Regions from separate parts of the Streptomyces sp. NPDC017979 genome, predicted to be linked through region 4. Evidence: riboswitches for the same ligand, from Rfam matches in the RefSeq annotation. Region 4 holds a riboswitch; each other region holds the start of a gene.
The links. Region 4 has a riboswitch for cyclic di-AMP ahead of ACH4E8_RS21805 (peptidoglycan DD-metalloendopeptidase family protein). Riboswitches for the same ligand answer to the same signal wherever they lie in the genome.
Positions count from the first base shown of each region.

Region 1: it holds a riboswitch for cyclic di-AMP, as region 4 does, so the genes downstream of both, ACH4E8_RS14420 (C40 family peptidase) here and ACH4E8_RS21805 (peptidoglycan DD-metalloendopeptidase family protein) in region 4, are expected to answer to the same signal.
Region 2: it holds a riboswitch for cyclic di-AMP, as region 4 does, so the genes downstream of both, ACH4E8_RS09105 (transglycosylase family protein) here and ACH4E8_RS21805 (peptidoglycan DD-metalloendopeptidase family protein) in region 4, are expected to answer to the same signal.
Region 3: it holds a riboswitch for cyclic di-AMP, as region 4 does, so the genes downstream of both, ACH4E8_RS22400 (M23 family metallopeptidase) here and ACH4E8_RS21805 (peptidoglycan DD-metalloendopeptidase family protein) in region 4, are expected to answer to the same signal.

Region 1 covers NZ_JBIRGU010000004.1:331,005-336,850, reverse strand. The annotation lists gene bioB (biotin synthase BioB) at 1-1,126, opposite strand, end outside; gene ACH4E8_RS14430 (8-amino-7-oxononanoate synthase) at 1,299-2,477, shown strand; gene ACH4E8_RS14425 (ATP-binding protein) at 2,642-3,073, shown strand; gene ACH4E8_RS14420 (C40 family peptidase) at 3,121-3,597, opposite strand; cyclic di-AMP (ydaO/yuaA leader) riboswitch at 3,601-3,797, opposite strand; gene ACH4E8_RS14415 (hypothetical protein) at 4,104-4,421, opposite strand; gene ACH4E8_RS14410 (ATP-dependent Clp protease proteolytic subunit) at 4,435-5,064, opposite strand; gene ACH4E8_RS14405 (PASTA domain-containing protein) at 5,337-5,846, shown strand, end outside.
Region 2 covers NZ_JBIRGU010000002.1:700,226-706,071, forward strand. The annotation lists gene ACH4E8_RS09095 (cytochrome P450) at 1-783, shown strand, start outside; gene ACH4E8_RS09100 (transglycosylase family protein) at 895-1,917, shown strand; cyclic di-AMP (ydaO/yuaA leader) riboswitch at 2,205-2,379, shown strand; gene ACH4E8_RS09105 (transglycosylase family protein) at 2,383-3,108, shown strand; gene eno (phosphopyruvate hydratase) at 3,474-4,760, shown strand; gene ACH4E8_RS09115 (septum formation initiator family protein) at 4,899-5,381, shown strand; gene ACH4E8_RS09120 (DUF501 domain-containing protein) at 5,501-5,846, shown strand, end outside.
Region 3 covers NZ_JBIRGU010000009.1:19,195-25,040, forward strand. The annotation lists gene ACH4E8_RS22395 (PrsW family intramembrane metalloprotease) at 1-337, shown strand, start outside; gene ACH4E8_RS22400 (M23 family metallopeptidase) at 625-1,623, opposite strand; cyclic di-AMP (ydaO/yuaA leader) riboswitch at 1,635-1,780, opposite strand; gene ACH4E8_RS22405 (PP2C family protein-serine/threonine phosphatase) at 2,014-3,138, opposite strand; tRNA gene ACH4E8_RS22410 (tRNA-Met) at 3,286-3,359, opposite strand; gene ACH4E8_RS22415 (MerR family transcriptional regulator) at 3,457-4,203, opposite strand; gene ACH4E8_RS22420 (RNA polymerase sigma factor) at 4,314-5,555, opposite strand; gene ACH4E8_RS22425 (YciI family protein) at 5,654-5,846, opposite strand, start outside.
Region 4 covers NZ_JBIRGU010000008.1:203,096-208,941, reverse strand. The annotation lists gene ACH4E8_RS21820 (STM4012 family radical SAM protein) at 1-295, shown strand, start outside; gene ACH4E8_RS21815 (STM4011 family radical SAM protein) at 307-1,158, shown strand; gene ACH4E8_RS21810 (SGNH/GDSL hydrolase family protein) at 1,240-2,031, opposite strand; gene ACH4E8_RS21805 (peptidoglycan DD-metalloendopeptidase family protein) at 2,215-3,189, opposite strand; cyclic di-AMP (ydaO/yuaA leader) riboswitch at 3,195-3,348, opposite strand; gene ACH4E8_RS21800 (tyrosine-protein phosphatase) at 3,916-4,737, shown strand; gene ACH4E8_RS21795 (DUF6126 family protein) at 4,763-4,945, opposite strand; gene ACH4E8_RS21790 (XRE family transcriptional regulator) at 5,037-5,693, opposite strand; gene ACH4E8_RS21785 (aspartate aminotransferase family protein) at 5,795-5,846, opposite strand, start outside.

The sequences.
Region 1 (5,846 bases), on a different contig from region 4:
GGCGCACCGCCACCAGGTCCGGGCGCCCGGCGTCCGTGCGCTGGCCCGTGCCTTCCTCGGACTTCTCAGCCTCCGTGACGGCCGACCCGGGGGCCGAGCAGGGCGAACCGCAGCCGCCGCCCGCCCGGTGCGCCGGCAGCGTCGTCGTACCCGCGCCCTCCACCTCGAAGCCCGCGTCCGCGATCATGTCGAGGTCCGTCTGCCCCGCCTGTCCCTCGCTGGTCAGGTAGTCGCCGAGGAAGATGGAGTTCACCACGTGCAACGCCAGCGGCTGCAGCGTGCGCAGATGGATCTCGCGCCCGCCCGACAGCCGCACCTCCACGTCCGGGCAGACGAACCGCACCATCGCGAGGATCCGCAGGCACCGCTGCGGGGTGAGGTGCCACTCCTTCGCCAGCGGAGTGCCCTCGAAGGGGATCAGGAAGTTCACCGGCACCGAGTCCGGGTCCAGCGCACGCAGCGCGAACACCACGTCGACCAGGTCCTCGTCGCTCTCGCCCATGCCGGCGATCAGCCCCGAGCACGCCGACAGACCGGCGGCCTGCGCCTGCTGCACGGTGTCGACCCGGTCCTCGTAGGTGTGGGTGGTGGTGATCTTCCCGTAGGTGTCCTCGGAGGTGTTGAGGTTGTGGTTGTACGCGTCGGCGCCCGCCGCGCGCAGCCGCTCCGCCTGCCCCTCGGAGAGCAGTCCGAGGCAGGCGCACACCTCCACGTCCTCGTTCTGCTCCTTGATGGCCTCGATGGTCTTCGACACCCGGTCGACGTCCCGGTCCGTCGGCCCCCGACCGCTGGCGACCAGACACACCCGCTTCGCACCGCCCGCGACCCCGGCGGCGGCGACCTCGGACGCTTCGTCGGGTTTCAGCCAGGTGTACTTCAAGATGCCCGCCGTCGAACCGAGCCGCTGCGAACAGTACGAACAGTCCTCGGGGCACAGGCCCGACTTGAGGTTGACGAGGTAGTTCAGCTTCACCCGACGGCCGAACCACTTGCGGCGCACCCGGCCCGCCGCGGCCACCAGGTCGAGCACGTCGTCATCGGAGGTCGCCAGGACGGCGAGCGCTTCTTCCCGGGTCGGCAGCTCGCGCCGCAGCCCCTTCTCCACCAGCGTGTCCAGAAGGTCCATGGCGCCGATCCTGGCCTACCGAACTCCCCCGGGGAAAGTCGAAACCTCACAACAGCGCCGCGACGAAGTGTGTGTATGACCACATGGGTTACCCGGGCGACGGCGATTAGGGTCTGTGAGCTGCCTACAAAAGCGCGGCCTGCGCCACGAGCCGTACGAGGAGCCGAACGCCTTGCACCCAGACCCCTTCCACTGGCTCGACGACGCGGCCCGCGACCGGGAGCGGGCCGGTCTCGTGCGCACGCTCAGCCCCCGCCCCGCCGACGGCGACCTGCTCGACCTCGCCGGCAACGACTACCTCGGGCTCACCCGCCACCCACGGGTCACCGAAGCCGCGGGCGAGGCCGCCCGCCGCTGGGGCGCCGGCTCCACCGGCTCCCGCCTCGTCACCGGCAGCACCGCCCTGCACGCCGAACTCGAACGGGAACTCGCCGCCTTCTGCGGCTTCGAATCCGCCCTCGTGCTGGCCTCCGGCTACGCCGCCAACCTGGCGGCCGTCACCGCGCTGTCCGGGCGCGACGGCCTGATCGTCTCGGACGCCGGCAACCACGCCTCCATCGTGGACGGCTGCCGACTGTCCCGGGCCGGGACCGCGATCAGCGCGCACGCCGACCCCGAAGCGGTCGGCAAGGCCCTGGACGCCCACCCGGGCCGCCGAGCCATGGCCGTCACCGACTCCGTCTTCTCCGTGGACGGCGACGCGGCGCCGCTCGCCGAACTTGCCGCCGTCTGCGCCCGGCGGGGCGCGGCCCTGCTGATCGACGACGCACACGGCTTCGGGGTGCTCGGCGACGGCGGGCGCGGCGCGCCGCACGCGGCCCGGATCGCCGGCGCCAGTGGCGTGGTGGCCACCGTCACGCTCTCCAAGTCCCTCGGCAGCCAGGGCGGCGCGGTGCTCGGCCCCGCCCGGGTGATCGACCACCTGGTCAACACCGCCCGTACGGTCATCTTCGACACCGGACTCGCCCCCGCGGCGGCCGGTGCGGCCCTCGCCGCCCTGCGGCTGCTGCGCGCGGAGCCCGGGCGCGCCGGCCGGGTGCGCACGGCGGCGAGGGACCTGTACGAGCGCTTGAGCGCGGCGGGCCTCATGGCGGTGCGCCCCGACGCCGCCGTGGTGTCCGTGCGGGCACCAGCGCCGGAAGCGGCGCTGCGCTGGGCCGCCGACTGCCGTGCCGCCGGGCTGCGGGTGGGCTGCTTCCGCCCGCCGTCGGTGCCCGACGGGATCTCCCGGCTCCGGCTCACCGCCCGCGCCGATCTGACGGGGGAACAGATCGCCGCTGCGGTGGAGACCGTCGTGCGCACGGCGCCCCCGGGCGCGCGGGGAGTGTCCAAAAACGGCCTTGCGTCGTAGAGTTCACCGCTTCGGGCGATGAATCCCTACGCATCTTGGCGGATCGCCTCACCCGGTACCGCGATGAGTGGCAGTGTGGCGCGCGAAGCACTGTCCGCGGCCGTCCGCGCATCCATCGGCTACGAAGTCGGAGCACGGCCCCGGTGGAAAGGGACGACGTCGCCATGGCAGACCTCCAGGAAGCCGCCATCACCCTGCCGACCGAGCCCGCCTCGGTCTCCGTGGCCCGCAGGTTCGTCACCGGCGCCGTGACGGGGTGGGGGCTTCCCGCGGGGTCGGACGCCCTCGACACGATCCGGCTGATCGTCTCCGAACTCACCACCAACGCCGTGCAGCACACCTTCGGCCAGTCGCCCACCTTCCGGGTGGACGTGCTGCTGGAGCGGGACGATGAACTGCGCCTCGGGGTGACGGACAGCCACCCGAGGTGGCCCCAGCGGCTGCCCGCGGCCGTGCGCCAGGACAACGGCCGCGGCCTGGTCATCATCCGCAGCCTCACGGCGCACAGCCGTGGACGACTGACCGTCGAGCCGACCGCGGACGGCGGCAAGACGGTCTGGGTCACCCTGCCCTGGCCGGCCCGTCGAACCGACTGACCGACAGGCCGACGGCCCGGCGCGCTCGAAGCGTCAGCGGACCGCCGTCAGCGGACCCGGCCGTACGACACGCTCCTGCTCCAGATCTTGTCCAGCTTCACCCAGGAGCCCCGCTTGGGCGAGTGCCAGATCTTCCCCTTCCCGGCGTAGATCCCGACGTGGTAGACGCTCCGCCCGGAGTGGAAGAACACGAGGTCCCCCACCTTCTTGTTGGCGGTCGAGACCCGACGCGTGGAGTTGTACTGCTGTTGGGCGGTCCGGGGCAGCTTCTTGCCGGCCTTCTTGTACGAATAGAGCGTCAAGCCGGAGCAGTCGAAGCGGCGCGGGCCCGCCGCGCCCCACCGGTAGGGCGCACCCTTCTTGCCCGCGGCGACCTTGAGCGCCTTGCCCGCGTGTGCAGTTGCTGCCTGGGCCTCGGACGTGCCGCCCGGTACGAGCATCGAGCCACCGAGTGCGGCGAGGGTCAGCGCGGAAACCGCGCCCGCCCGGCCGATCAGGAACGGGACGTTCATCTGCGCAGTCATGCGCAACCCTTCGTCAGCCGCCTGTGAAGGGTGACCTGTCGGGTTCGGGCGGACGAAGGTGCCCGGCCGCTGTCGCGGCTTCACCCCGAGGAACGTCCGGCGCACCGGCCGTCCCGTACTGCTCGGGTCCTCCACTCCTGCCGAAGCACTCCTGTCGACCAGTCATCCGGAACGGCGGCAGGACTCGGCGTCCGTTCGGACCGCCCCGCCGAGGTGACGGGGGCTTGTCGTCCCAGGGATCTTGTCCCACGCAATGCCGGATTTCCGAGTCAAAACGGCGGTATGTGAGTTTCAACACGAATGCGCCATTCAGGTGGACGCGCCGCATTTTCCCGTCGGTTGTGGACACCGGGGGAGGCTCGTACCAGCACTGGAATAGGACATTCCGCTAGAGGGATCGTCGTCCCGCGCAACTTGAGCGTATCGACCGGAGATGTCGCGACTACATCAAACGAGGTATCCCGGTGGGAACCCGGATGGCGGTTGACGTGTCGGATGACGAGCCGTCACGGGGGTGACTCGTCAGGGATGGTGACCCGCAGGGCCCGCCGCTCGCCGTCGAGCACCCGCAGCGCCCGGGCGAGGGTGGCGGCGTGCAGGGCGTCCTCCCCGCGTTCGTGCATCAGCGCCAGGGCGTCTTTGACCGCGATCGCCTGCGCCACCAGCGCCTGGGCGGCGCGCAGCGAGGAGTAAGTGAGGTCGCCGCGGCTGGGGTTGATGCGTCCCACCAGGTCCACGACGCGCAGATAGCCGTCGATCAGGTCGGCCTCGGCGCGGGTCAGCGCCGGCAGCGGCGGCAGTGGCGGCGGTTCGGGACGGGGCACGGCGCGCCTCCCGTCAGCCGCGGCCGGCCAACGAGGACTTGCGGCTGCCGATCACGTGGTCCACCAGCCCGTACTCCTTGGCCGTCGCCGCGTCCAGGAAGGTGTCGCGCTCCAGGTCGGCCGCGACCTGCTCGGCGGACCGGTCGGTGTGCCGGGCGAACAACTCCACCATCAGGGCGCGCAGCCGCAGGATCTCCCGCGCCTCGATCTCCAGGTCCGACGGCATGCCCCGGGTCGGTTCGTCGAGCCCGGGCTGCTGGAGCACGATCCGCGCGCCCGGCAGGGCCAGGCGCTTGCCGGGGGCGCCCGCGGCCAGCAGCAGCGCCGCGGTCGAGACGGCCTGCCCGATGCAGGTCGTCTCGATGTCGCAGGTGATCACCTGCATCGTGTCGTAGATCGCGGACATGGCGCTGAGCGAGCCGCCCGGGGAGTTGATGTAGAGCGAGATCTGCCGCTCCGGCGCCGCGTACTCCAGGTACAGCAGTTGGGCGATCACGTCGTTCGCCGCGGTGTCGTCCACGGGCGTGCCGAGGAAGACGATCCGCTCTTCGAGCAGCTTGGCGTAGGGGTCGAGAGTGCGGTTCCCGTGCGCGGTGCGCTCGGTGAACTGCGGCAGGACGTATCGGGCGGCGGGCTGCATCACGGCGTACCTCTCGGTGGTTCTCGGCGGCGCGCTATCTGTGAGAAATGTACAGGACGTACAGAAGCGCAAAAAGAGGGCTGCCTCTGAAGGCGGCGGCTGGTTTGCTGGTCAGGGGGCATTTCTCGCGGTGCGTGCACGCGCCAGAGGTGAAGAGCGGCACGGAAACTCCACATGATGATCACGAATCCATCACCTTCTGTCGGTCGGCCTGTCTGCACCGATCCGGCGCGGTTAGGTTCGGGCCCTCGAAAGAACTTCCGTGGGGGGATCGCATGACGTGGGGCGGGCAGCCGCAGCAGGCGCCGTGGGGCGGGCAGGCTCCGAAGCCGCAGGGACCCGGCTGGGCGCGCAAGCGCTTCGTCATTCCCGGAGCTGCCGTCCTCTTCTTCATGGGCGTCGGCATCGGTGCGTCGGGCGGGGGCGACGACGCGGGGCAGGACGGCCGGGCCGCGCCCGGGCCCACCGTCACGGTCACGCCCCGGGGCGGCGCGGCGCCGGTTCCCGCGATGACCGCCGCGCCCGCCGCGACGCCCCGTATCACCACCGGCGCTGCGAACGCCGCGGGCGACTCCGGTGCGGCGCCCGTGCCGAACTTCGTCGGCATGGGGCTCCAGGCCGCCCAGGACGCGGCCCAGTCCGTCGGTTTCCTCAGGCTGACCTCGCACGACAGCACGGGCGAGCGTCGGAACCAGCTCTGGGACCGCAACTGGAAGGTCTGCACCCAGGAGCCCGCGGCGGGCAAGAAGGTCCCGAAGGACACCGAGTTGAACTTCGGCACGGTG
Region 2 (5,846 bases), on a different contig from region 4:
GGCGTGCCCGCCGAGGACCAGGACGACTTCCGGGACTGGGCGGGGATGATGATCCGCCACGGCGGCGGCCCCCGCGGCGGCGTGGCCCGCTCCGTGAAGAAGATGCGCGGCTACCTCGCCGAGTTGATCCACCGCAAGCGGGAGACCCTCGGTGCCGAGAGCGCCGACGACGACCTGATCTCCGGGCTGATCCGGGCCAGCGACCACGGCGAGCACCTCACCGAGAACGAGGCCGCCGCGATGGCCTTCATCCTGCTGTTTGCCGGATTTGAGACCACCGTTAATTTGATTGGTAATGGCACCTATTCCCTGCTGCGCAACCCCGAGCAGCGCACCCTGCTCCAGGAGTCCCTGGCGGCAGGGCGGACGGACCTGTTGGAGACGGGGGTGGAGGAACTGCTGCGCTACGACGGACCGGTGGAGCTCGCGACCTGGCGGTTCGCCACCGAGTCGCTGACGATCGGCGGGCAGCAAGTCGGCGAGGGCGACCCCGTCCTCGTGGTGCTCGCCGCCGCCGACCGCGACCCCGAGCGCTTCGACGGGCCCGACGTCCTCGATCTGTCCCGACGTGACAATCAGCACCTCGGGTACGGGCACGGCATCCACTACTGCCTCGGCGCGCCCCTCGCCCGCATCGAAGCCCAGACGGCGCTCGCGACCCTGCTACGGCGCCTCCCTGACCTGCAACTGGCCGTGGATCCGACCGATTTGCGGTGGCGCGGCGGTCTGATCATGCGTGGACTGCGCACGCTTCCGGTGGAGTTCGGGACCCCAACTTACTGACGGAGCATCAACTCTGTGATGTTCGTGTGATCCGGGCTGCATTGACTTGTGACTGACGTTGGAGTCCGGCTACGTTCACCCCCGTCTCAGCCGTCAGCGAAAGGCAACCGCATGCTCTCCGGGAATGGTCGACATCGCCGTCCTCGCCAGGCCCCGGCCCTCGTCGTCGCCGCGGGGGTGACGGGGTCCGCGATCGCGATCCCGCTCCTGGGCGCGGGGTCGGCGTCCGCCGCGGACACCGCCGTCTGGGACCGGGTGGCGGAGTGCGAGAGCGCCGGGCAGTGGAGCGCCAACACCGGCAACGGCTACTTCGGCGGGCTCCAGTTCTCGCAGGAGACCTGGGAAGCCTTCGGCGGTGCGCAGTACGCGGAGCGCGCCGACCTCGCCAGCCGCTCGCAGCAGATCGCGGTGGCGGAGAAGGTGCTCGCCGCCCAGGGGCCGCTGGCGTGGTCGTCCTGCGGGGCGAACGCGGGGCTGTCGGGCGTCGAGGCGCCGAAGGTCGACCCGGGCGCGCTGCCGACGCCCACCGCGCCGGCCGTGCCGTCCCCCGCGTCGACCCAGGGCGTCGGCAACGGCGACGCCGCGCGGGCGGGTGCGGACGAGGGCAAGAAGGCCGGCGGCAAGCACCGCGGCCCGGCCGCCACCGAGACCCCGGCGACCCCGGCGACCCCGGACCCCTCGGGTACGAGCGCGAGCACGGGTGCGGGCAAGGACACGGGCGAGCAGCGCACGGCCGACGACACCCGGGCCTCGCGCAGCGACACCCCCGGCCGCGGCGACTCCGTCCAGCCCGGCGACCCGGGCAAGGCGGCCGGCGCACCGGCGAAGGGACAGCGGGGCGACGGGTCCACCGGCGCCGGCACCTCCAACGGCAAGGGCAGCGCCGGCACGGGCAACTCGGGCGCCCCCGCTGGCGTCCAGAAGGACAAGGGCGAGGCCGCCGAGAACACCGACGGCGCGACCGCGTCGCCCGGCACGTACACCGTCCGCCCCGGTGACAACCTCTGGGCCATCGCGGACGCGCAGGACCTCCCCGGGGGCTGGCCGGCGCTCTACGAGGCGAACCGCGACGCCGTCGGAGCCGACCCCGACTTGATCCTGCCTGGTCAGAACCTTGACCTCAGGGTGAAGTAGCCGCACTCCGGGGCGCGTTGAGGCAGGGTTTTGCTGGCTTTTGTCCGTTTCCGCGTAAGTGAGACATGTGTCTCTCTGCTCGAACGGGCTTCCGGCATCGAGCGGAACGGCGCATTCCGTGCCCCACCTGCGGAAACGGGGGTTTCCGGAAGGCCGTGATGGGCGTTTTCTCCCCGATGTTCCTTCTTTGAACATCGGGGAGGGCTGTGTTTACGGTCTGACCGCTCGCCAAAGCGGGCACCACTGACCGTCACGCCGAATCCTGCCGTCGGTCGGGGGGAACAGTCGTCGCGAGAGCGCCGAAGGCAGGAGCGGGGGACCCACGTACGTGCCGGTCCCGTCCACCCCGGGGAGACCCGGGGCACGGACACCGGCTAGGGGTGAAGCCGCGCCGAGCGCGGCCGGGCAACTCACTTGGCCCGAACCCGACAGCTCACCTCGTAGGCGTCGGTGAGGAGATCCACCATGCTGTTTTCCAGCAAGGGCAAGCACCGTCGCCCCTCCAAGGCCGCCAAGTTCGCCGCCTTCGCCGGCATCACCACCGCCGCGATCGCCGCCCCGCTGGTGGGCGCCACCTCCGCCTCCGCCGCCACCGCCGCCGAGTGGGACAAGGTCGCCCAGTGCGAGTCCGGCGGCAACTGGTCCATCAACACCGGCAACGGCTACTACGGCGGCCTGCAGTTCTCCCCGTCCACCTGGGCGGCCTTCGGCGGCACCAAGTACGCGTCCAACGCGCACCTCGCCTCCAAGTCGCAGCAGATAGAGATCGCCGAGAAGGTCCTCGCGGGCCAGGGCAAGGGCGCCTGGCCGAGCTGCGGCGTCGGCCTCTCCAAGGCCGCGTACAACGGCGGCGGCGCCGAGCAGGCCCCCGCCCCGAAGCAGGAGCAGCCGAAGCCGCAGCCCAAGCCCAAGCAGGAGCAGCCGAAGCAGCAGGCGCAGCCCTCGCAGGAGCGCGCCGAGGCCCCGACCACCCGCTCCGAGCGCCCGTCCGCCCCGGCCAAGTCCGCGCCGAAGGCCGGCGGCTTCGAGAAGGGCGACGGCGAGTACGAGGTCCAGTCCGGCGACACCCTGAGCAAGATCGCCGAGACCGAGCAGGTCGAGGGCGGCTGGCAGAAGCTGTTCGAGCTGAACAAGGACGTCGTCGACGACGCCGACGTCATCTACCCGGGTCAGCAGCTCCACCTGAGCTGACCCGCCGCGAACCCACGGGCCGTCACCCCGACCCGACCCCCCACGGGTTCGCCACCCACGACCCCGGGCCGACGCGCTTCCCCCGTACGCGCCGGCCCGGGGCTCTGTGTGTCACGGGTGCGCGGGCAGCCCGCACCGTCCGCAGGGAGCCCGCGCCGTCCGCCGCCGGCCCGCGTCTGAGCAGGCATCCGCGCAGTTGAGAGGCGTTACCCGGCGGTAGTTGCGCGCCTTTTGGCCGGGGTGAAGTTCTTCGCACTCTTTTTCGTCCCAGGGGGCGGGCAGCGGCCGGTCGGCGCCCCCCGGCCGGTTAGGCTCTTGCCGTCGGGCCGCTGAGCCCGCACCCACGCGTCACATCCCAGAAGGAGATGCTCGTGCCGTCCATCGACGTCGTCGTAGCCCGGGAAATCCTGGACTCCCGAGGCAACCCCACGGTCGAGGTCGAGGTCGGCCTCGACGACGGGAGCACCGGCCGCGCCGCGGTGCCCTCCGGCGCCTCCACCGGTGCCTTCGAGGCACTGGAGCTCCGCGACGGGGACCCCAACCGCTACCAGGGCAAGGGCGTCGAGAAGGCCGTCCTCGCCGTCATCGAGCAGATCGGCCCGGAGCTCGTCGGCTACGACGCCACCGAGCAGCGCCTGATCGACCAGGCGATGTTCGACCTGGACGCCACCCCGGACAAGTCGTCGCTGGGCGCCAACGCCATCCTCGGCGTCTCCCTCGCCGTGGCGCACGCCGCCTCCGAGGCGTCCGACCTGCCGCTCTTCCGCTACCTCGGCGGCCCGAACGCGCACCTGCTGCCCGTTCCGATGATGAACATCCTGAACGGCGGCTCGCACGCCGACTCCAACGTGGACATCCAGGAGTTCATGATCGCCCCGATCGGCGCGGAGTCCTTCTCCGAGGCCCTGCGCTGGGGCACCGAGGTGTACCACACCCTCAAGAAGGTGCTGAAGCAGAAGGGCCTGTCCACCGGCCTCGGCGACGAGGGCGGCTTCGCGCCGAACCTCGACTCCAACCGCGCCGCGCTGGACCTGATCATCGAGGCGATCAAGGAAGCCGGCTACGCCCCCGGCAAGGACATCGCGCTCGCGCTCGACGTCGCCGCCTCCGAGTTCTACAAGGACGGCTCGTACGAGTTCGAGGGCAAGTCCCTCTCCGCCGCCGAGCTGACCGAGTACTACGAGGAGCTGGTCGCGGCCTACCCGCTGGTCTCCATCGAGGACCCGCTCTTCGAGGACGACTGGGCCGGCTGGAAGGTGCTCACCGACAAGCTGGGCACCAAGGTCCAGATCGTCGGCGACGACCTCTTCGTCACCAACCCGGAGCGACTGGCCCGCGGCATCGAGGAGGGCTCCGCGAACGCCCTGCTCGTCAAGGTCAACCAGATCGGTTCGCTGACCGAGACCCTGGACGCCGTCGAGCTGGCCCAGCGCAACGGCTTCAAGTGCATGATGTCCCACCGCTCCGGCGAGACCGAGGACGTCACCATCGCGGACCTGGCCGTCGCCACCAACTGCGGCCAGATCAAGACCGGCGCCCCGGCCCGCTCCGAGCGCGTCGCCAAGTACAACCAGCTCCTGCGCATCGAGGAGATCCTGGACGACGCGGCCGTGTACGCGGGCCGCAGCGCGTTCCCCCGCTTCAAGGGCTGATCCGCCCCGGCAGCCAGTCGTGCGGTACGTCCCCGGCCGCGGTCCCGTACCGTGTCCGGGGACGTACGCACGTACGCGCCCCGATGGCACCGACCAGACGGCACCGACGGAGCAGCCGGCGCAGGGGAGGCGGCAGAGATGGCCCGAAGGAACTCCGGGACCGGCGACGGGCGGTTCTCCACCGCGACCAGGCTGCGGCTGCTCGGCGAGCAGACCGCCGCGCGCGTCTACCGCTCCCAGACCAAGCGCCAGGCGCGCCGCTCCCGGCTGACGGGCCGGGCGGCCTTCCTCGCGCTCGTCGTCTGCTCCCTCGTCGTGGCGCTGGCGTATCCGATGCGGCAGTACGTCTCGCAGCGCGGCGACATCGCCGAACAGCGCGAGCGGATGGCCGACGCGGAGCAGCAGGTGGAGCGGTTGCGGGACGAGAAGGCGCGGCTCCAGGACGACATGTACGTCCGTCGCCTCGCCCGTGAGCACCTGCATTACGTACTGCCGGGGGAGACCGGCTACATCATGATCGACCCGGAGGCGGCCGAGCAGCGCCGCAACGACGAGGGCTCGGCCGACCGGCCCTGGTTCTCGAACGTCTGGGAAGGCGTCGACGACGCGGACCGCGACTGACCGCGCCCCGAACGACGCAGCTCGCAGCAGGCAGTACTTCAGTACGCACGACGACGCAGCAACAGCGCAGTACGACGCACGACGACGCAGCAACGTAGAACGACGGATCCAAGGCAGGCATGGAAACCCCTCCACCCACCACCGAGCACACCGCCCCCACGGACGACGACATCGCGGCCTTCCAACTCCAGCTCGGGCGTCCGCCGCGCGGTCTGCGCGCCATCGCCCACCGCTGCCCCTGCGGACTGCCGGACGTCGTCGAGACCGCGCCCCGGCTGCCCGACGGCACTCCCTTCCCCACGCTCTACTACCTGACCTGCCCGCGCGCCGCCTCCGCGATCGGCACGCTGGAGGCCAACGGCGTGATGAAGGAGATGTCGGAGCGGCTGGCGACGGACCCCGAACTGGCCGCCGCCTACCGGGCCGCGCACGAGGACTACATCGCGCGCCGCGACGAGATCGAGG
Region 3 (5,846 bases), on a different contig from region 4:
CGGCTGGCTGGCGTCCGCGGAGCCCCCGGCGCTGGCCTCCATGCGGGCGCGCACCGCGGCCCGTGACTTCGCCCGGCGTACGCAGGGGCCGGCGGCGGCGCACGCGGTGGCGGAGTACCAGCGCTTCGCGACCTCGCTCGCCTTCCTCCGCCACCGGGCGCAGCGCGGTGCGGTCGACCCCGACTTCGTCGCACGGGAGCAGGAGTTGCTGCACCACATGTGGCGGCGCAAGGAGGTGGCGAGCCCGGCACTGACGTACGCGGCGCGGTCGACGGGCGCGGTCTGGGTGCCCCCGCCGTACCGGGACTACGAGGGCTACAACCCGTACCGGGTGTGACGCGGACCCCCCGAAGCCCGGGCGCACGCACCCGTGCGCACGCAAAAAGACCGACGGCCCTGGCGTCGGGGGGTGACACCAGGACCATCGGCGATTCAGGGACGACGGCGTACGACGAGGCCGAGCCAGGTCAGGCCGAGCAAGGCGGGACGAGGCAGTGCAGGGCGGCCCGCCGAAGACGCCCGAGCCCGCACACCAGCCGAAGCTGGCAGCTCAAGAACTCACGGGCCCCGGCGCACCGCACCACTCGTCACAGCCGTCGCGCTGAGCGCCATGCGCTCAGCGACTCAGACCGAGAGGCCCTTGCTCTGCAGCCAGGACGCCGGGTTGATCGTGGCGCCGCCCGGGGTCTTGACCTCCATGTGCAGGTGCGCACCGGAGACGTTGCCGGTCGCGCCCACGCGCCCGACGCCGTCGCCCGCGACGACCTTCTGGCCCGCGCCGACGCTGACCGACGACATGTGGGCGTACATGATCTCGGTGCCGTCGTTCAGCTCCAGGATGACCTGGTAGCCGTAGGCCGGACCGGACCAGCCGGCGGACTTGACCGTACCGGCGCCCACGGCCTTCAGCGGGGTGCCCGAGGAGGCGACGAAGTCAAGGCCGGTGTGCTGGCCGGAGGACCACATGGAGCCGGACTGGCCGTACGTCGCCGAGATGCTGTACGAGGAGAGCGGCAGCGCGAACATCTTCGCGAGCTTCGCCTTGCGCTCGGCCTCCGCCTTGGCCTTGGCCTCTGCTTCGGCCTTCTTCTTCTCGGCCTCCGCCTTCGCCTTGGCCTTGGCCTGGGCTTCCTTCTCGGCCTTCTCCTTCGCGGCCTTGTCGGCGGCGGCCTGCTTCGCGGCCTCGGCCTGGGCCTGCTGCTGCTCGGCCTGCTGGAGGATGCGGGAGCGCAGGGCCTCGCCGGCGCCGCCTTCGGCGGTGGCGCCCATGGCCATCAGTTCGCTGGCGCCCTCGGTGGACTGGTCGTCACCGGACGGGTCGTCGTTCTTGTCGTCACCGCCCCCGAGACCGTCGGGGAGGGAGATGGAGACCGGGGGCTTGTTCTGCGCGGTGGCGATGCCGCCCGCGCCGACCGCCGCGATGACACCGACGCCGAGGACGGTGGAGCTACGGGCGAAGGCCCTGCGCTGCTGGCGCAGGACGCGGTGGCGGCCGCGCGACGAACCGACGGTCTCCGCGCTGGGGTTCCACTCGCCGTACGAGCGCTCGGCCCCGTTTTCGCTGAAGGCACCGGTCCTTGAGGACCCGGCAGGAGCTTCCGGGGCAGGGCTGTTGGACGCCACTGAGGCGTACTCCTTTCCTTCCTTCTCGCCTACCGGGTTAGCTGACGGGTTCGGAGCAGGAAGGTCTCCTACGGAACGCTTCGCAGGCTGCGAAGCATCCGATTCACCCCAAGAGGTGGTTCCCCGGTTCCCTTGCGGGATTCGGCGCGTGCGCACGGCGTCGCCCTGACGGCGACTGGGACGACCGCGCTGCGTTATCGAACGTTAATAGACAGGGGGACCGTATTCCAAGCCGGTCCCCATGATCGTTAACGATGATCGCGGAACCAACCGGGACACAAGCGGCCGGATTCGGGCGACTTGAGCGGCCCGAACGAGGTTTAATCGGCACCGCACCCTCGCCATGCCCCTGACAGCACGTCATATCGCGCGCTCCGAGCAGCCGTTCGACTACGCTGCGTGGAGCCTCGACGGGAGGGCAGCGGGCCGGGTGACCGCCAGCAGCGCCATGTCGTCCGTGGAGCCGCCTCCGGTGTGCCGGCGCACGTCGTCGATGAGCGCGTCCAACAGCTCCCCGGGCCCCGGGAAGGCCCGCCCGAGCAGCCGGCTGCCCGGTTCGTAGAAGGCCCCGGAAGCGTCCCGCGCCTCCGAGAGCCCGTCGGTGTAGAGCAGCAGCGTCGCCCCCGGCGGCATCGGGTGCTCCTCCACCCGGTCCGGCCACTCCCCCAGCGCCCGCATCCCGAGCGGCAGCGCGGGTTCCTGCGGCGCCAGCCGCCCCAACTCCCCGTCGTCGCGGAGCAACAGCGGCTCCGGGTGCCCGCGGTTCACCAGCCGTACGACCCCCCGCCCGTGCGGGATCTCCGCGATCACCGCGGTGGCGAACCCCTCGAAGGAGTCCACGTCACCCTCCCCCCGCCGCCCCGCCTCCCGGGTCAGCGCCCGCTCCATCCGCTCCGCCACCCCCTCCAGGGCGCCCTCCTGCTCGGCCGCCTCCCGGAACGAGCCGATCAGCACGGCCACCGCCTCCACCGCGCCGAGCCCCTTGCCCCGCACGTCCCCGACCACCAGCCGTACCCCGTGCGGGGTGTCCTGCACCGCGAAGAGGTCACCGCCGATGAACGCGTCCGCGAGCGCCGCCTCGTACCGGGCCGCGATCCGCAGCCCGCCGATCTCCTCGGCGGGGGTGGGCAGCACGGCGCGCTGCGCGGTCTCGGCGATCACCCGGGCGGAGGCCAGCCGCTCGTTGCTGCGCGCGACGACCCGGTTGATGAAGAGCGCGAGCGCCGAGACCGTGACGACGGTGGTCAGCTCGGTGTACGCCTGGGTCTGCCCGATCGAGTGGTTGTAGACGTCCAGGGCCAGCTCGGTCAGCACGGCGAAGGCGCCGGTCGCCAGCGTGACGGACCACGAGAAGAACGGGGCGGCGATCAGCGGGGCGGCCGTGAACATCGGCACCGCCGTGAACTTCCCCGGGGTCGAGAGGTCGTAGACCACCCCGACGATGATCATCAGCGCCGGCAGCATCCGCGCGAAGCGCCGGGCACCGAAGTTGTTCCGCTGCTCTTCCTCCGCCACGGGTGCTCTCCTCCCCCCTCAGCCTCGGGGCGGGGGGCGCGGACGGCGAGCCGGCTGGGCCGGCCGGGGGACGCCCGTAGGGCCAGAGACCCGGGAGGGAACGACTACGGCCCGGCACTCTTTCGAGTGCCGGGCCGTGGCCTTCAGTAGCGGGGACAGGATTTGAACCTGCGACCTCTGGGTTATGAGCCCAGCGAGCTACCGAGCTGCTCCACCCCGCGTCGGTGAACACAACTCTACGCCATCCGGAGCAGTGCTCGCGACCACCGGGCCCCCGACCGGCGGGGCCCGGTGCTCAGGCAGTGCTCACGGGGGGACTCAGTCGGTGAGGTTCCGCTCCGCGTACGCCGCCATCGCGTCCCGCACGAAGGCCGCCGTCCCCTCGCCGTGCCGGTCGTAATTGCGCCCGAAGCGCGGATCGGCGACGTACATCTCGCCGAGCCCGGCGAAGTGCGCCTTCGACGGGGCGCCCATCAGGGACTGCCAGGCGTACATCCGCCGGGTGACCTCCTGCGCCACCTCGCCGTCGGCCGGCTGCCCGGCCCTGAGCGCCCGCGCGTAGTCCCGGGCGATGTCGTCGTGGGCCCGCTGATGGTCCCGGCGCTCCTGCTCGCTCAGCGAACGCCAGGTGCGGTCGCTGCGCCGCCAGGCGTCGGCGCCCCAGCGCTCGGTCACCTCCTGCTCGTACTGCGTGTGGTCGAAGCCGTCGAGCACGTCCTCAGCCATCAGTTCCTCCCCTCGTTCGGTCTTGTGCAGGGTGGTCCGCACCGAGGCGATCTGCCGCCCGATGCGTTCGCGCTCCAGCTCCAGCAGCCCGAGGTGGGCGCGGAGCGCGGCGGCCGTGTCCCGCTGGCCCGCCAGCACCTCGGCGATGGCGGGCAGCCCGAGCCCCAGCTCGCGCAGGAGCAGGATCCGCTGGAGGCGCACCAGCTCGTCGGGGCCGTAGTAGCGGTAGCCGTTGGCACCGACCCGGCACGGCTCCAGCAGCCCGATGTCGCCGTAGTGCCGCAGGGTGCGGCTCGTCGTGCCGGCGCGTCGGGCGACTTCTTGGATCGACCACTCCATGACCTGAACGGTAGAACTTGACGTTACGTAAAGGTCAAGCCGGAAAAACCCGGGCATGGCGGGCGGCGGGCGCACGGCGAGCGGCCGGCCTCAGCGCACGGAGGTCGACGTCAGGGCGCGAGGCGATCGGCGCGCATCCGGAGGTAGTGCGCCTCGGGCGCGCTGAGGGTCCGCCCGGCCGCCAGCAGATACGCCTCGCGCGCCCCCGCCGCGTCCCCCGCGCGCTCCAGCAGATGGGCGCGGACCGCGTCCAGCCGGTGGTGTCCGCCGAGCCGGTCCGCCAGCCGACCCACCTCCACGAGCCCGGCCTCGGGCCCGCGCACCATCGCCACCGCCACCGCGCGCCCCAGCTCGGCCATCGGCTCGGGCGCGATCTCCACCAGCAGGTTGTACAGCGCGAGGATCTGCGGCCAGTCCGTGTCGTCCGCGCGCGCCGCCTCGTCGTGCAGCGCGGCGATGGCGGCCTGGAGCTGGTACACCCCGGCCGGCCCCTGTGCGAGCGCCTCCTCGACCAGCGCCGTGCCCTCGACGACGGCGTCCCGGTCCCAGAGCGTGCGGTCCTGCTCGTCGAGCGGGACGATCCCGCCGTCCGGCCCGGTGCGGGCCGCGGCGCGGGCCTCGGTGAGCAGCATCAGCGCGAGGAGCCCGGTCACCGCGCCCTCGCGGGGCAGCAGCAAACGCACCCGCCGGGTCAGCCGGATCGCCTCCTGCGCCAGGTCGGAGCGGTGCAGCAGGGCGCCCGACGTCGCCGTGTACCCCTCGTTGAAGATCAGGTACAGCACCTGGAGCACGGCGGCCAGCCGCTGGTCGCGGTCGGCGGGCCCGGGCGGCCGGAACGGCGCCCCCTGCACCTTCAGCTTCGCCCGGCTGATGCGCTGGGCCATCGTCGCCTCGGGCACGAGGTGCGCACGGGCGATCTCCGCGGTGGTCAGGCCGCCGACGGCGCGCAGCGTCAGGGCGATCTGCGCGGGCGGCGTCAGGTCGGGGTGGCAGCACAGGAAGAGCAGGGTGAGGGTGTCGTCCTCGCTGGGGGCGCGGTCGTCGCCGGGCGGCGGCGTGGTGAAGGAGTCGCGCGGGGCGAGCTGTGCGGCGCTCTCCTCCCGCCGGCGCCGGGCCTCCTCGCTGCGCAGCAGGTCCGTCAGCCGGCGGGAGGCGACCTTGATCAGCCAGCCGCGCGGGTTGTCCGGGGTGCCGGCGGCGGGCCACTGCCGGGCGGCGGCGAGCAACGCTTCCTGAACGGAGTCCTCGGCGAGGTCGAAGTGTCCGTAGCGGCGCACCAACGCACCGAGGACCTGCGGCGCGTGATGGCGCAGCAGGTCCTCGATCGTGGGCGTACGACTCGTGTTGCTCATGCAGTCGTACGTATCACGGGCCACCGACAGCGGTCGGCCGTGCGGTGTCCGGGCGACGGTGTCCCGGTGGCGGCCCGGTCCGTCGGGGAGGGGTGCGGTCAGACTTCCGGGGCGTCCAGGATGGGCCGGATGACGATCGGCGAACAGATGGTGCCCTCGGGCACGGGGCAGGCCGCGGCGCGGGCGGCGATCTCGGTCGCCCGCTCCAGGCCCGCGCAGTCGATCACCCAGTAGCCGGCGAGGACTTCCTTCGTCTCGCCGTACGGACCGTCCGTGATCACGGGCTTGCCG
Region 4 (5,846 bases):
CGAAGTCGGCTACGCGGTGGACGACGACGAGGCGCGCCGCCGCCATCTGTTGCAGTCCCTGCTCCAAGCGGAGGGCATGTCCAGGGCCGCGTACCGCACCCGCTTCGGCGGTGAGGTGGACGACGACTTCGGGCCCGAGTTGGAGCGCTTCGCGCAGCGCGGCTGGCTGGACGCGGCCGCCCCCGCCGACCTGCTCCGGCTGGGCCCCGAGGGCCTGGCGCACTCGGACGCCCTCGGTCCCGAACTGTTCTCCCCCGGCGTGCGCGTCCGCATGGCCGCGTACGAGCCGAAGTGAGGGGGCCTGCGATGGATCTGACCGTGTTGTACCGGGGGCCGCTGGCGTCCTGCGACTACGACTGTCCGTACTGCCCGTTCGCCAAGCGCCGGGACAGCCCGGAGCAGTTGCGTGCGGACCGGGCGGCGCTGGAGCGGTTCGCCGGGTGGGTGGCGGCGCAGTCGCAGGAGCGGCTGTCGGTGCTGTTCACCCCGTGGGGCGAGGGCCTGGTCCGCTCCTGGTACCGGCGGGCGATGGTGGAGCTGTCCCGACTGCCGCACGTGCGGCGGGTCGCCATCCAGACCAATCTGTCCTGCCGCACGGACTGGCTCGCCGACGCCGACCTGGACGCGCTGGCCCTGTGGTGCACGTACCACCCGGGGCAGACGCCGTACGACCGCTTCCTCGCCAAGACTCACGAGTTGGGTCGGCTCGGGGTGCGCTTCAGCGTGGGGATCGTGGGGCTGCCCGAGCACCTGGAGCACGCGCGCCGGCTGCGCGCCGAACTGCCGGACCACGTCTATCTGTGGGTGAACGCGGCGGAGGGGCACGAGTACTCGGACGGGGCGGCGGACCGGTGGACCGCGCTGGACCCGCTGTTCCCGTACAGCCGTCGACCGCACCGCTCGGCCGGCCTGCCGTGTCGCACGGGCGAGTCGGTGGTCTCCGTGGACGGTGCGGGCACGGTGCGCCGCTGTCACTTCGTGCCCGCCGAGTTGGGGAACCTGTACGACGGTTCGTTCCGGGCGGCGCTACGTCCGCGGGCCTGTCCGCTGGCCGTGTGCGACTGCCACATCGGCTACGTGCACCTGGAGTCGCTGCCGCTGTACGACGTGTTCGCCGGCGGCGTGCTGGAGCGGATCCCGGCGCAGCCGGCCGGGTAGTCGGGCGGCCCCGCCGCTGGGATGCGGCGGGGCCGACCCGCTCACGGGGTCATGCGGCCCGGCGGCCGTGGGGCCGCGGCGTCACAGCGGAAGCAGGTCCGGCCGCTTCGCCACGATGTCGTCGCCCGAGCTCTCGCCGCGCAACCGCCGCCCGATCCAGGGCACCAGGTACTCGCGGGCCCAGTGGATGTCGTCGCGCCGTACTTCCAGGGTGCCGCGCACCGGCTGCGGCGGCCACGGCTGGTCGGGGTCGGCCGGTATGTCGAGCCCCAGGACCTGTGCCGCCCGCAGCGCCACCCGGGTGTGTCCCTCGGGCGACAGGTGCAGCCGGTCGGGGTCCCAGGCCCGGCGGTCCTGGACCGACTTGAGCGACCACAGGTCCAGCACCGGGCAGCCGTAGCGGTCGGCGATGGCCCGCACGTGCGCCGTGTAGGTGGCGACCTTGCCGCGCAGGTGCCGCAGCACCGGCACGTCCCGGGTGTCGAACCCGGTGGTCACCATGACCGTGCCGACGGCGGCGGTCAGTTCGGCGACGGCACGTTCGAAGCGCTCCGCCACGTCGTCCGGGTCGCTGCCCGGTCGGATGATGTCGTTGCCCCCGGCGCAGAACGACACCAGGTCCGGGGCGAGTTCCTTCGCCCTCGGCACCTGCTCGGCCACGATCTGGTCGAGGAGCCTGCCGCGCACCGCGAGATTGGCGTACCGGAAGCTGTGTTCCGGTTTGCGGTCGGCCAGCAGGACCGCGAACCTGTCCGCCCAGCCGACGTACGCCCCGTCGGGTCCCGGATCCCCCACGCCCTCGGTGAAGCTGTCACCGATGGCTGCGTACGACCCGAATCCACCCTTGTCATCTGTTCTCGAATCGTCTGCCACAAGAACTCATCTTCGCCCTACAGATGTGACCTACGCGACCGTAGGGAGGGGTTGACGCGCAGTGATTTATCACACCGGGGATGGCGAGGTGATGGGGAATACGCCGGATCCCCCACGGAGCGGGGGGCTCCGTGGGGGATCCGGGTGGGCCGGGTCAGCGGCCGGTGGCACGAGGCGTCGGGATCAGAGCGAGACGCCGTGGCTGCGCAGGTGGGCGACCGGGTCGATGTCCGAGCCGTACGACGGGCCGGTGCGGACCTCCAGGTGCAGGTGCGGCCCGCTGGAGTTGCCGGTGGAGCCGACCTGGCCGATGGACTGCCCGCCGGTCACGCTCTGCCCGGCGGAGACGGCGAGCGAGGAGAGGTGGGCGTACTGGGAGTAGGTGCCGTCGGTGTGCTTGATGACGACCTCGTTGCCGTACGCACCGTTGTAGCCGGCGGAGACGACGGTGCCGGGGCCGATGGAGCGGACGCCGGTGCCGGTGGGCGCGGCGAAGTCGACGCCGGTGTGGTACCCGCTGGACCACGCCGCGCCGGAGGCGCGGTACGAGGTGGAGACCTGGGCGTTGGCGAGCGGGGCGGCCCAGCCGCTGCTGGTGCCGGCGGACGAGTCGGAGGACGCGGCGGGCGCGTCGTTGCCGCCGGTCGCCTTCTTGGCGGCCGGGGCGGCGGGCGCGGCCTTCGGCTCGGCCTTCTTCTCGACCTTGTCGCTCTCGACCGGCTTCTCGACCGGCTTCTCCGCCTTCTTCTCGGCGGGCTTCTCGGCCGACTTCTCGGCGGGCTTCTCCGCCTTCGCGCCGATGGTGAGCTTGAGGCCGGGGTGGATCAGCGAGGGGTTCTCGCCGACGGCCTGACGGTTGTCCTGGTAGAGCTGCTGCCAGCCGCCGTCGAGCCGGTGCTCGTCGGCGATCTTGGACAGGTGGTCACCGATGACCACGACGTACGTGGTCGACGCGGCGGCGGCCTTGTCGGCGGCCGGGGCGGCGGCGGCCGAGACCGGGGCGACGACGGGGGCCGCGGGAGCGGCCTGCTCGGCGGCGTGGGCGCCGGTGGCGCCCATCAGCGGAAGGGCGATGGCGGCGCCACCGGTGCCGGCGGCGACGAATCCACGGGTGAAGGCCGTCGACTTGGGACGGCGGTGCTTGCCCGGTGCGGACATGGTGCTGTTCCTCTCCGACGCCTGCGAGGTGAGCTGTCGGGTTCGAGCTGGAGATGCCCGGCCGCGCGCTGGGCGCGACTTCACCCCGAGCCGTCCGGAGTCCGGACCGGCGTACTACCTGGGTCCCCCGCTCCTGCCACAGGTGGGTGGGTGATGATCCGGGCGGCGGCAGGATGAGGCGGTCCGTCCGGAGTGCCGTGACCGTAAACCGGCCACATCGCCAGGAACAAGCCATGACCGCGCACGCCCGGACCGCGTGGATCATCGCGCCGCCGACGGGCGGTCACCCTCCGTGGACGCCGCCCCGCCAACTCCCGCCCGGTCGCCGCATCCCCCGCCCGCGCGCCCGCCACACAACGTCACCATTGTGATCCTGCTCATGAGCGACACCCATCTCCCCCTTAGCCAGGGCACGTTATACCGAAGAGCTCATTACCCCACCAATACGGACAGAAGCTACTTTTTCTTGCTGCTCGGCAACGTTGGAGCTGGATGGCCGTCGCATCCAGGTCTCCGGTCCGGCCCGTGGCCGGCCCGTGGCCGCTCGACACGGCACCCCGCCGGCGGCGACGTCCGCGCAGCGGGCAACCGTCCGTCGCACGGACGAGGGGAAGCGGACGGTCGGGCCGCTGACGATGATTGCCCCAGGTACCGATGTCGTATCGTCGGGAACACGCCACAGTCGGCGACGAGCGCCGGCGGCAGCGACTTCCTCCAGGAGCCTTCGTGACGCAGCAGGTGCCGCAGGTCCCGTCGACCGAACCCCAACTGGCCGGGGTCCGCAACTTCCGCGACGTCGGCGGGCTCCCGACCGCGGACGGGCGGAGCGTGGCGCCCGGTCGGCTCTTCCGCAGCGGGCACCTGGCCCACGCGACGGACGAGGACGCGTCGTTCCTGGCCTCGCTCGGCCTGCACACGATCTTCGACTTCCGCAACGCGGCGGACATCCGCCTCGAAGGGCCGGACGTCTCGCTGCCGGGCGTGCGGAACGTGAACCTGCCGCTGAGCGACCCCGCCGACGGGGCCGAGTTCTGGCAGATGGTCCGCGCCGGCGACCTCGCCCAGCTCCGCGCCCTGCTGGGCGACGGCCAGGCGGCGAACCGGATGATCGCCTCGTACCGCGTGATCATCACCGAGCGCACGGCCGAGCACAGCAAGGTGCTGCACGCCCTCGCCGAGGACAGCGTGCCGGCGCTGATGCACTGTGCGGCGGGCAAGGACCGCGCGGGTCTGTCGATCGCGGTGGCGCTGCTGGCGGTCGGTGTGGAGCGGGACGCCGTCGAGGCCGACTACCTCAAGTCCAACGACCCGCACCGCCGCTATCTGGTACGCCGCGCCGAGGGCGCGCCCGCGGGGATGTCCGCGGAGGTCATGGAGCTGCTGAACCCGCTCTTCGACGCCCGGGCGGAGTACCTGCACACCGCGTTCGACGCCATCGAGCAGACCTGGGGCGGGATCGAGCGCTACCTCGCCGACGGCCTCGGCCTCACCCCCGAGACGCGCGAGCGGCTGCGGGCGCGTCTCGTGGAGGGGGACGGGGCCGCCTGACGCCGGCGCGCCGGGCCGTCGGGCGCTACTTGGCGCCGACCTCGAAGAGCAGGTAGAGGAAGCCGGCGAAGACGTGGCCGGCCACCAGGTAGGCGAAGAGCCGGATCCAGATGCCCTTGGGGAACTTCCCCTCCTCCTTCTTCTCGCGCCGGGCGGCGGCGGAGTCGGGCAGTGCGGCGCCTTCGGGCGCCGTCGGGTTCTCGGTCATGACTGCCTCTGCTTTCCCCGGCCCCAGCGGGCCGGACCAGAAGTGCGGATGTCAGGAAGTGCGGACGGGTGGTGCGGGCGGGCCGCGGGCGTCAGAGGTGCGGCGGGAGGATGTCCGGGCTCTGGAGCAGGGTGTGGACGAACAGCATCTCGGCGCCGTCGCGGGTGGCCGCCGCGATCCGGTGCGGGGTGAGCGAGTCGTAGTGCGCGCTGTCGCCGGGACCGAGTTCGTGCACGGCCTGGCCGAGGCTCAGCCGCACCCGCCCGTCCAGCACGTACAGCCACTCCTCGCCGGGATGGACGCGTACGAGATCGCCCTGTGCGCCGTACGGCACGATCAGCCGCAGCGCCTGCATGGCCCGCCCCGCCCCGCCGACCTGGTGGTACGTCCAGCCGTCGGCCTCCGAAGGCTCGCGGCGGCCGGCGCGGATGACGGGGTCGTGGTCCGGGGCCAGCTCGCCCAGGAGCTCGGCCACTGTCGTACCGTAGATCCTGGCGAGGCTGAGCAGCATCGGCAGCGAGGGCTGCCGGCGGCCGGTCTCCAGCCGGGACAGGTGTGCGGGCGACAGGCCGGCGCGCTGCGCAGCGGCCTCCAGGGTCAGCCCCCGACGGCGGCGCAGGTCGCGCAGCCGGGGCGCCACGTCGGGCAGCTCGACCGGTGCGTCGACGCCCTGCGGCGTCGGGGACGCCGCGGCGGGGACCGCCGGAGTTCGCGGGTCCGGGGGGTGGCCCCCGGGAGGACTCTGCATGTGTCCATTGCGCCAGGAAAGTGCCTCTGAGGCAACTTTCTTGCCTCAGAGGCAAAAACTTCGCTGAAGACGCTGGTCAGCGCGGTGTGTCTGCGCTTCGGTCAGCGGTTGGCGACGGCCTGTTTGACCAGGGTCTTGCCGAAGTCCCACATC